Alloactinosynnema sp. L-07: one gene and its partner. The protein of the gene in region 2 interacts with the protein of the main gene of each other region in a pairwise test. Links are inferred from orthologs where the notes say so. Each region holds a gene or a part of one and is shown on either strand. Other genes may lie near its edges.

Region 1 (4,028 bases), 5.2 Mb from region 2 along the record:
GGCGCTCCCAGTCGGTGGAGCCGAGGAAGTCGGAGATCACCACGGCCAGCCCGCGCCTGCGCGGTGGCCTGCGCAACTGCTCGATCGCGTCGCTGAGGTCGCCGCGCACGCCCACGGCCGCGCGAGGGGTCTCGGCGACCTTACGCACCAGGCTCCGCGCGTGGGCCAGGCCGCCGCGCGCCGGGATGCGGATCATCTTCTCGCCGGTGGAGATCAGCGCGCCGACCCGGTTGCCACCGCCGCGCGTGAGGTGGGCGATCGCGGCGACGGCGGCCACGGCGAGGTCGCGCTTCTCGCAGGCCGCCGTGCCGAAGTCGAGGCTGGCGGACAGGTCGACCACCAGCCAGGTCTCCAGCTCGCGGTCGGCGACGGTCTCGCGGATGTGCGGGACCGTGGTGCGCGCGGTGACCGCCCAGTCCATCCGGCGCACGTCGTCGCCGGGCTGGTAGGGCCGGGCCTCCCCCGGCTCGGAGCCGGGACCGGGCACCAGGCCCAGGTGGTTGCCCTGCAGCAGCCCGTCGAGCCTGCGTCGCACGTCGATCTCCAGCAGCCGCAGGCCCGCTTCCATCCGGTCGCCCTGCAGCACCGGCGGCGCCCAGTTCGGGCGCTCGCCCTCAGCGGCCTTGTGCCTGCTCACGGCCTGCCGGCCACCCCGGCCGGTGCCGGGTGCCCGCTGGGCGCCTGCGGCCGAGCGGAGACCTGCGGGAGCGGCACGGTCTGCAGCACCCTGGAGATCATGTGGTCGATCGGGACACCGTCGGCGAGCGCGTCGTAGGACAGCACGAGCCGGTGGCGCAGCACGTCGGGCACCACGTCGACCACGTCCTGCGGCAGCACGTAGTCGCGGCCGCGGACCAGCGCCAGCGCGCGGGACGCCGCCACGATGCCCAGGCTGGCGCGCGGCGACGCACCATAGGCGATCCAGCCCGCGACGTCGGTCAGGCCGTGCTCGGCGGGCGTGCGGGTGGCCAGCACGAGCCGGACGGTGTAGTCGACCAACGCGTGGTGGACGAAGACGCGGGAGGCCACGCCCTGCAGCCGGACCAGTTCGGCTGGGCTGAGGATCTGGCTGGCCTCCGGCGGGTTCACACCCATCCGGTAGACGATCTCGCGCTCCTCCTCCGCCGTCGGGTACTCGACGATGATCTTGAAGAGGAAGCGGTCCCGCTGCGCCTCGGGAAGCGGGTAGACGCCTTCGTTCTCGATCGGGTTCTGGGTGGCCAGCACCAGGAACGGGTCAGGCATCGGAAAGGTCTGGCCGCCGATGGACACGTGCCGCTCGGCCATGACCTCCAGCATCGCCGACTGGACCTTGGCCGGGGCGCGGTTGATCTCGTCGGCGAGGACGAAGTTGGCCACGACCGGGCCGAGTTCGACGTCGAAGCGCTCGTTGGCCTGGCGGTAGATGCGGGTGCCGAGGATGTCGGCGGGCACCAGGTCGGGGGTGAACTGCACGCGGGAGAACGAGCCGCCGACGACCCTGGCGAAGGTCTCCACGGCGAGGGTCTTGGCCACGCCCGGCACGCCTTCGAGCAGCAGGTGGCCCTTGGCCAGCAGGCCGACGAGCATCCGCTCGACCAGCCGGTCCTGCCCGACGATGACGCGCTTGACCTCGAACACGGTGCGTTCGAGCAGTTGCGCGTCGCGCGCGGGCGTCGCGCCCTCGGTCGCGAGCTCGACCTGCCCTGGCTCGGTCACCAGCAATCCTCCCCGTTAGTCATTCCACCGCCGTCCAGCCAACCCCATCAGCGGTATGAGCCCTGTGAACTCACTCGCCGAACCGCGCCAAGTCCGCCGGGGTGTCCACATCGGCCGCCTCGGCGCCCGCCGCGGGCAGCCGGGCCGGGTCCAGTCCGCTGAGGACACGGCGCAGCGCGGCCCCGGCGGGGAACTCGGGCATCGCGGCGCGCAAAGGGCCCAGCGGCCACGCGCTGAGCAGCCATTGGTCGCGGCCGTCGGCGTCGACCAGCACCACGCCGGTCGACCCGACGGCGGCGAGCAGCCGTGCGACGGTCTCGGCTGACACCAGTGGCAGGTCGGCCGCCAGGACCACCACGACATCGGCCGTATCGATCTTGGACAGTCCGGCGGCCAGTGCGGCGACCGGACCGGAGCCGGGCTCGTCCTCCAGCGTCCAGACCACTGGCACGGGCACCGGCCGCTCCGGGCCGACCACGACGATCCGGTCCGCGCCCGCCACGGCGGTGACGGCGGCGGCCAGCATGCTGCGGCCGCCGACCTCCAGCGCGGGCTTGTCCACCCCGCCGAGCCGGGTCGCGCGCCCGCCCGCGAGCACGATCGCCGCCCAGGTCATAGCGTGACCCTAAATCAGTAGGCGGCACTGGATACCGTTGATCCATGCCGACCTTCACCACGATCCACGATGTCCCGATCGCGCTGCTCGACGAGCACGGGCCCGAGTTGGCCACCGATCGCGACGTCACAGACCTGTTCGGGGAGCTGTGGGAGCACAAGCCCGACGTGGTCGTGGTGCCGACGAGCCGCCTGGCCACCGACTTCTTCGAACTGCGCACCCGGGTCGCGGGCGAGATCATGCAGAAGTTCGCCAACTACCGCCTGCGGTTGGTGGTCCTCGGCGACATCACCGACCACGTCACGGCGAGCAAGTCGCTGGCGGATCTGGTCCGCGAGTCCAACCAAGGCGAACACATCTGGTTCCTGCCGACGCTCGATGCTCTCACCGAGCGGCTGGGCCGGTAGCTGTCGGTGGGGCCTGCCACCCTCAGGCGCATGGACATCACCCGCGCGGAAGCCTCGGCCGCCGTCGGCGCCCTGGGCTGGCGGCACGTGCTGAACACCCTCACCACCACGGTCACGGTCGGCTCGCTGGCCGAGGCTGCCGAAGTGGCCGTCGCCGTGGCTGGGGTTGGTGACCGGCTGCGCGTGGATCTGCGACCGGACCGGGTGATCTTGCGGTTACAGACGCCGGAGACCATGTCGGTGACCAGTGCCGACGTCGAAGCCGCCCGCCGCATCTCCCGCGCGGTGGCCACCGAGCCGCACGCGGGCACACAGTCGCTGGAGTACGCGATCGACGCGCTCGACATCGGTGCCGTCCGCCCATTCTGGCGCGCGGTCCTCGGCTATGTCGACGAGCCCGCGCCGGGGACCGGGCTGCTGGACCCGCTCGGACAGTCCCCCGCCGTCTGGTTCCAGCAGATGGACGCGCCGCGTCCGCAGCGCAACCGGATCCACCTCGACATCTCCGTCGCCCACGACGAGGCCGAGGCGCGCATCGCGGCGGCGCTCGCCGCGGGCGGCCGACTGCTCTCCGAAGACGAGGCCCCGGCGTTCTGGGTGCTGGCCGACGGTGAGGGCAACGAGGCGTGCGTGTCGACGTGGCAGGGACGGGACTGACGGGAACATTGTCCTGATTCTCAGCCGCGGATGCCCCAAGGGCTCGACTCGACGAGTACTGCCGCTCCGGGTCGCCTTTCGCTGTGCTGACCTCATCCGACCCGCTCTGGCTCGTGAGGTCTACCAGCGCACGGCGGGATTCCTCGGTCTCGCACCGCTCTGATCTACCCGTCCGACGCCGAGGTCAGAGCAATCTGGTGGCATAAGGGACGATGCCGCCGTAACGGACCGGGGCGATGCGCACCCGTGAACCCGAGTACGGCGCCTCGACCATCTGGTTGTTGCCGATGTACATGGCGACGTGGTGGATGCGGCCACGGGTGGCCCAGAACAACATGTCGCCGGGGGCCATCTGGTTGAGCGGGACACGACGGCCTGAGGTGGCCTGGTAGCCGCTGTAGTGCGGCAGGCGAATGCCGACACCTGCGAAGGCGTAGATCATCAGGCCGGAGCAGTCGAAGCCGACCTTGTTGTAGTCGCCGTAGGAGTCGGCGACGCCGCCGTCGTGGATGCCCCTGGTCGGGCCGTTGCCGTTGCCGCCGCCCCACGCGTACTGGACACCGAGTTGGGACAGGGCGCGGTTGATCACGATCTGCGCGCGGTCGCCGGACGGGCGGTTGATCACCGGCCGTGGCTGACCGGCCACCGCG
Region 2 (4,205 bases):
GACCGGCTCGCCGCGCAGGTGCTCGGGGGCGGCGTAGGTGGGCGAGCCGAGGAAGTCGCCGCCGCGGGTGCGGTGGCCGGTGGCACCGCGCCGGGTCAGGCCGAAGTCGGCGACGTAGATGTGCTCGGTGGCCGACTCGCGCGAGGTGACCAGCACGTTGGCGGGCTTGACGTCGAGGTGGACCAGCCCGCGCTCGTGCAAGTTGTCCAGCGCCTCGGCCACCTGGCTGAGCAGGCTGATCGCCCGCTGCGGGGCCAGCGGCTCGCCCTTGATCAGCGAGGCCATGTCAGAGCCCTCGACCAGCCGCATGGCGATGTAGAGCAGCCCGTCGACCTCGCCGAAGTCGTAGAGCGGCACGACGTTGGCGTGGTCGATGGCGGAGGTGTTGCGGGCCTCGTCGACGAAGCGCTCGCGGAACTCGGGGTCCTCGGTGAGGTGTTCGGCGATCACCTTCAGCGCGACCTTGCGGCCGAGTCTGATGTCGGTCGCCCGGTACATCACACTCATTCCGCCCTTACCGAGCACTCCGTCGATGCGGTAATGCCCTAGGCGACGCCCGGTGAGGTCCTCCGACACGCCTGGAGCCTAACGCCCTGGATATGACGCTCGCGTTCGGTTCCGCGAGATCACTCAGCGGGCTAGCCACGCGGCCATCGCTCGGGGGGTGCGGGTTTGGGTGAGCAGGCGGCCGGGGCCGGCGAAATCGAGCATCAGACCCTCCCCGGTGCGCACCGACTGCGGCGCGGACTGGCTCACCGCGCGGAGCCTGCACTGGGTGCCGTCGGTGAACGCGAGCAGGCTCGCCGGGTCGACGGTGATCGCCTCGCCGGGCTCCAGCACGACCACATCGAGCGCGCCACAGCAGGCCAGTACCACGGTGCCGACGCCGCTGACGTGCTCCAGGAATCCGTGCTCGGCGCCGAACAGCGCGTGGAAGCCGGGCCAACCCGGGTCGACGCGCAGGGTGCTGGTGACCGCGAGACAGCCGCCGCGGGCCACGCACCAGCCCGCCGTGCCGTCCAGCTCCAGTGAGTAGACCTCGCCGGGGAGCCCGGGCGCGACGTCGACCCAGCCGCCCTCGGCTGGAGCGGTGAACACCGTGGGCCGAACCTTGGACCGACCGCCACCGCCGCGCGGGTCGACGTGCACGCCGTAGCTGGTGGCCAGCAGCGCGGTGTAGTCGGCTTGGACGGCCTCGCCCGGCGCGAGCAGCAGTCGCGCCACGCCGAACGCAGGCGTGTGCCGAGTGCGGACCTGCAAGGGTCCCCCTCTCCCGCGAGACGACGCGCCCCGCCGCGGCCGTCCGGTAGCGGCAGTCTGGCATGCGCGGGCGGCGGACACGGCAGGATGGCCTAGTGCCCAAACGCGTTTACACCGCTGAGGAATACCGCGCCGAGGTCGCCGCGCTCCTGCCGCCGCTGCCCGTGACCGCGCTGCCGCTGTCCGACTGCCTCGGGCTCGTGCTGGCCGAGGACGTGGTCGCCGGGGTCTCCCTGCCGCCGTTCGACAACTCCGCGATGGACGGCTACGCCGTGCGCGCCGCCGACGTGGCCGCCGTGCCGGTGACGCTGCCGGTGGCCGACGACATCCCGGCCGGCCGCGTCGACGTGCGGCCGATGGCGGCGGGCACCGTGCACCGGATCATGACCGGGGCGCCGATGCCACCGGGCGCCGACGCGGTCGTCCAGGTCGAGCTGACCGACGCCGGGACCGAGAACGTGCTGGTCAACGCGGCCGTGCCCGCGGGCAGGCACGTGCGGCGGGCGGGTGAGGACGTGGTCGCGGGCGACACCGTGCTGCGCGCGGGGACCGTGCTCGGGCCGCCGCAGCTGGGGCTGGCCGCCGCGGTCGGGCTGGGCACGCTGCCGGTGCGCAGGCCGCCGCGGGTGCTGGTGCTGTCGACCGGCTCGGAGCTGGTCGCGGCGGGCGAGCCGCTGCCGCCGGGACACATCTACGAGTCCAACAGCGTGCTGATCGCCGCCGCCGTCCGGGAGATCGGCGGCGTGGCGACGGTGCTGCGGTTCGTGCCGGACGACGTCGAGAAGTTCCGGGCGGTCATCGCCGAGCACGCCGCGGGCGCGGACCTGCTGGTGACCTCGGGCGGGGTGAGCGCGGGGGCGTACGAGGTGGTCAAGGACGCGCTGAGCGGGAATGGGGTGGAGTTCGTCAGGGTGGCGATCCAGCCGGGCGGGCCGCAGGGCTTCGGCGTGGTCGACGGACTGCCGGTGCTCACCCTGCCCGGCAACCCGGTGAGCGCGGCGCTGTCGTTCGAGCTGTTCGTCCGGCCCGCGCTGCTGGGCGCGCTCGGCCACCGGGTCGTGGACCGGCCGCGGGCCAAGGCGCGCAGCACGGCGGCGATGTCCTCGCCGGAGGGCCGCACGCAGTACCGGCGGGGCCGCCACGACGACGGGATGGTCGAGGTGGTGCCGGTCGGCGGGCCGGGGTCGCACCTGCTGTCGTCGTTCGCCGCGTCCAACTGCCTGATCGAGATCCCGGTCGGGGTCGCCGAGGTGGCCCTGGGCGCCGAGGTCGACCTGATCCTGCTCGACTGAAATCGTTGAAATGTAGGAATGTTGAACAGTTCTACAAGCCTACGATCGACATCCGCTGTATTCGAGAACGGTGGGTAACCGACCACTCACCGACCTCGTTGATCGGATGGGACGCGAGCGAGTAGTATCGAGGTGCTCCACAACGGGGCATCCGACCGGCCTGTGCGCCGTCGGGGGGCGTACAGACTGGTCGGATGCCCCGTGTTCACGCTCATGGTCAGGCCGGTTCGCGACTGGCGTAGCGTGTGGGCAAATCCGGCCCACTCGCGAGGACCAGCCACCTGATGAGCGACCCGTCGCAGCCTTCCTCTTCCCCCGTGCAGCACGCGATCGAGCTGACGAAGAGCATCGTCCCGCCGATCCACCCCGGCGGCCGCCCGTTCGTCTTCGGCGCGGTCGGCGCGACGCTGGTCGTGCGCCTGCTCTCGCGTCGCGCGGGCGTGCTCGTCGCGGTGTTCACCGCCTGGCTGGCGTGGTTCTTCCGCGAGCCCAAGCGGGTCACCCCGCAGCGCCCCGGCATCGCCGTGGCCCCGGCCGACGGCACGGTGTCGCACGTCATCGAGGCCGTCCCGCCAGCCGAGCTGGGCCTTGGCGACACCCCGATGCTGCGGATCAGCACGTTCCTGTCGGTCTTCGACGTGCACGTCCAGCGCGCCCCCGCCACCGGCCAGATCGTGCGCGCCCTGCACAAGGAAGGCGAGTTCCTTTCCGCCGACCTCGACAAGGCCAGCGAGGTCAACGAGCGCAACAGCCTGCACCTGCGCACCGCCGACGGCCACGACCTCGCCGTCGTGCAGATCGCGGGCCTGGTGGCGCGCCGGATCATCTGCCAGGTCGCCGACGGCGACAAGGTCACCGCGGGTGCGACGTACGGCCTGATCCGCTTCGGCTCCCGGGTCGACCTGTACGTGCCCGCGGGCAGCCGCGTGCTGGTCGAGGCCGGTCAGCGCACAATCGGCGGCGAGACCGTGCTGGCCGAGCTCGCCTCATCCTCGGAGAACTGATGGCACCCGCGTCACCCGGCGTCCGCCTGCTCCCGAACGCGCTGACCGTCCTGGCGATGTGCGCCGGACTCTCGGCGGTCCAGTTCGCGCTGCGCGGACAACTGGCGGCGACCATCGCCGCCATCGGCGTCGCGGCGATCCTCGACAGCCTCGACGGCCGCATCGCCCGCCTGCTCGACGCCACCTCCAAGATGGGCGCCGAGCTGGACTCGCTGGCCGACGCGATCTCCTTCGGCGTGGCGCCCGCGCTGGTCCTCTATGTGTGGAAGTTCCCGAACAACCGCTTCGGCTGGATCATCGCGCTGATCTTCGCGGTGTGCATGATCCTGCGCCTGGCCCGCTTCAACACCCTGCTCGACGACACCGAGCAGCCGCCGTACGCCAAGGAGTTCTTCGTCGGCGTGCCCGCCCCCGCCGGTGGCCTGCTCGCGCTGCTGCCGCTGATCCTCACCATCGAGTACGGCGACCACGGTGCTTGGTGGCAGTCCCGTTGGGCTGTCGCTATCTGGGCCGTAGCCGTCGCTGCGCTGCTGATCAGCCGGATCCCGACACTGTCGGTGAAGTCGGTCCGGGTCCCCCCGCGCGCCATCGCCCCGCTGCTGGTCGGCGTCGGCCTGCTGGCCGCGGCGGTGATCACGTATCCGATGAT

The links. The genes of interacting proteins can lie anywhere in the genome.
Region 1: the proteins of glp (region 2) and BN1701_RS05795 interact in binary tests that used the Escherichia coli proteins (3 or more experiments, as listed by UniProt). The link is inferred for Alloactinosynnema sp. L-07 from one-to-one orthologs.

What each region holds. Positions count from the first base shown.
Region 1 is NZ_LN850107.1:1,204,990-1,209,017, reverse strand. Bases 542-3,236 are described here. They hold BN1701_RS05795 (molybdenum cofactor guanylyltransferase), read right to left. Parts: upstream 2,315-3,236; coding sequence 1,769-2,314; downstream 542-1,768. Other genes in these bases: BN1701_RS05785 (VOC family protein), read left to right, coding at 2,752-3,236; BN1701_RS05790 (DUF4180 domain-containing protein), read left to right, coding at 2,359-2,721; BN1701_RS05800 (MoxR family ATPase), read right to left, coding at 634-1,698; BN1701_RS05805 (DUF58 domain-containing protein), read right to left, coding at 542-568. In the rest of the region: more of BN1701_RS05805, read right to left, coding at 1-541; more of BN1701_RS05785, read left to right, coding at 3,237-3,378; BN1701_RS05780 (NlpC/P60 family protein), read right to left, coding at 3,563-4,028. UniProt on the Escherichia coli protein: Transfers a GMP moiety from GTP to Mo-molybdopterin (Mo-MPT) cofactor (Moco or molybdenum cofactor) to form Mo-molybdopterin guanine dinucleotide (Mo-MGD) cofactor.
Region 2 is NZ_LN850107.1:6,375,729-6,379,933, reverse strand. Bases 566-3,437 are described here. They hold glp (gephyrin-like molybdotransferase Glp), read left to right. Parts: upstream 566-1,322; coding sequence 1,323-2,552; downstream 2,553-3,437. Other genes in these bases: BN1701_RS29120 (phosphatidylserine decarboxylase), read left to right, coding at 2,837-3,437; BN1701_RS29130 (AIM24 family protein), read right to left, coding at 631-1,260. In the rest of the region: more of BN1701_RS29120, read left to right, coding at 3,438-3,556; pssA (CDP-diacylglycerol--serine O-phosphatidyltransferase), read left to right, coding at 3,556-4,205. UniProt on the Escherichia coli protein: Catalyzes the insertion of molybdate into adenylated molybdopterin with the concomitant release of AMP.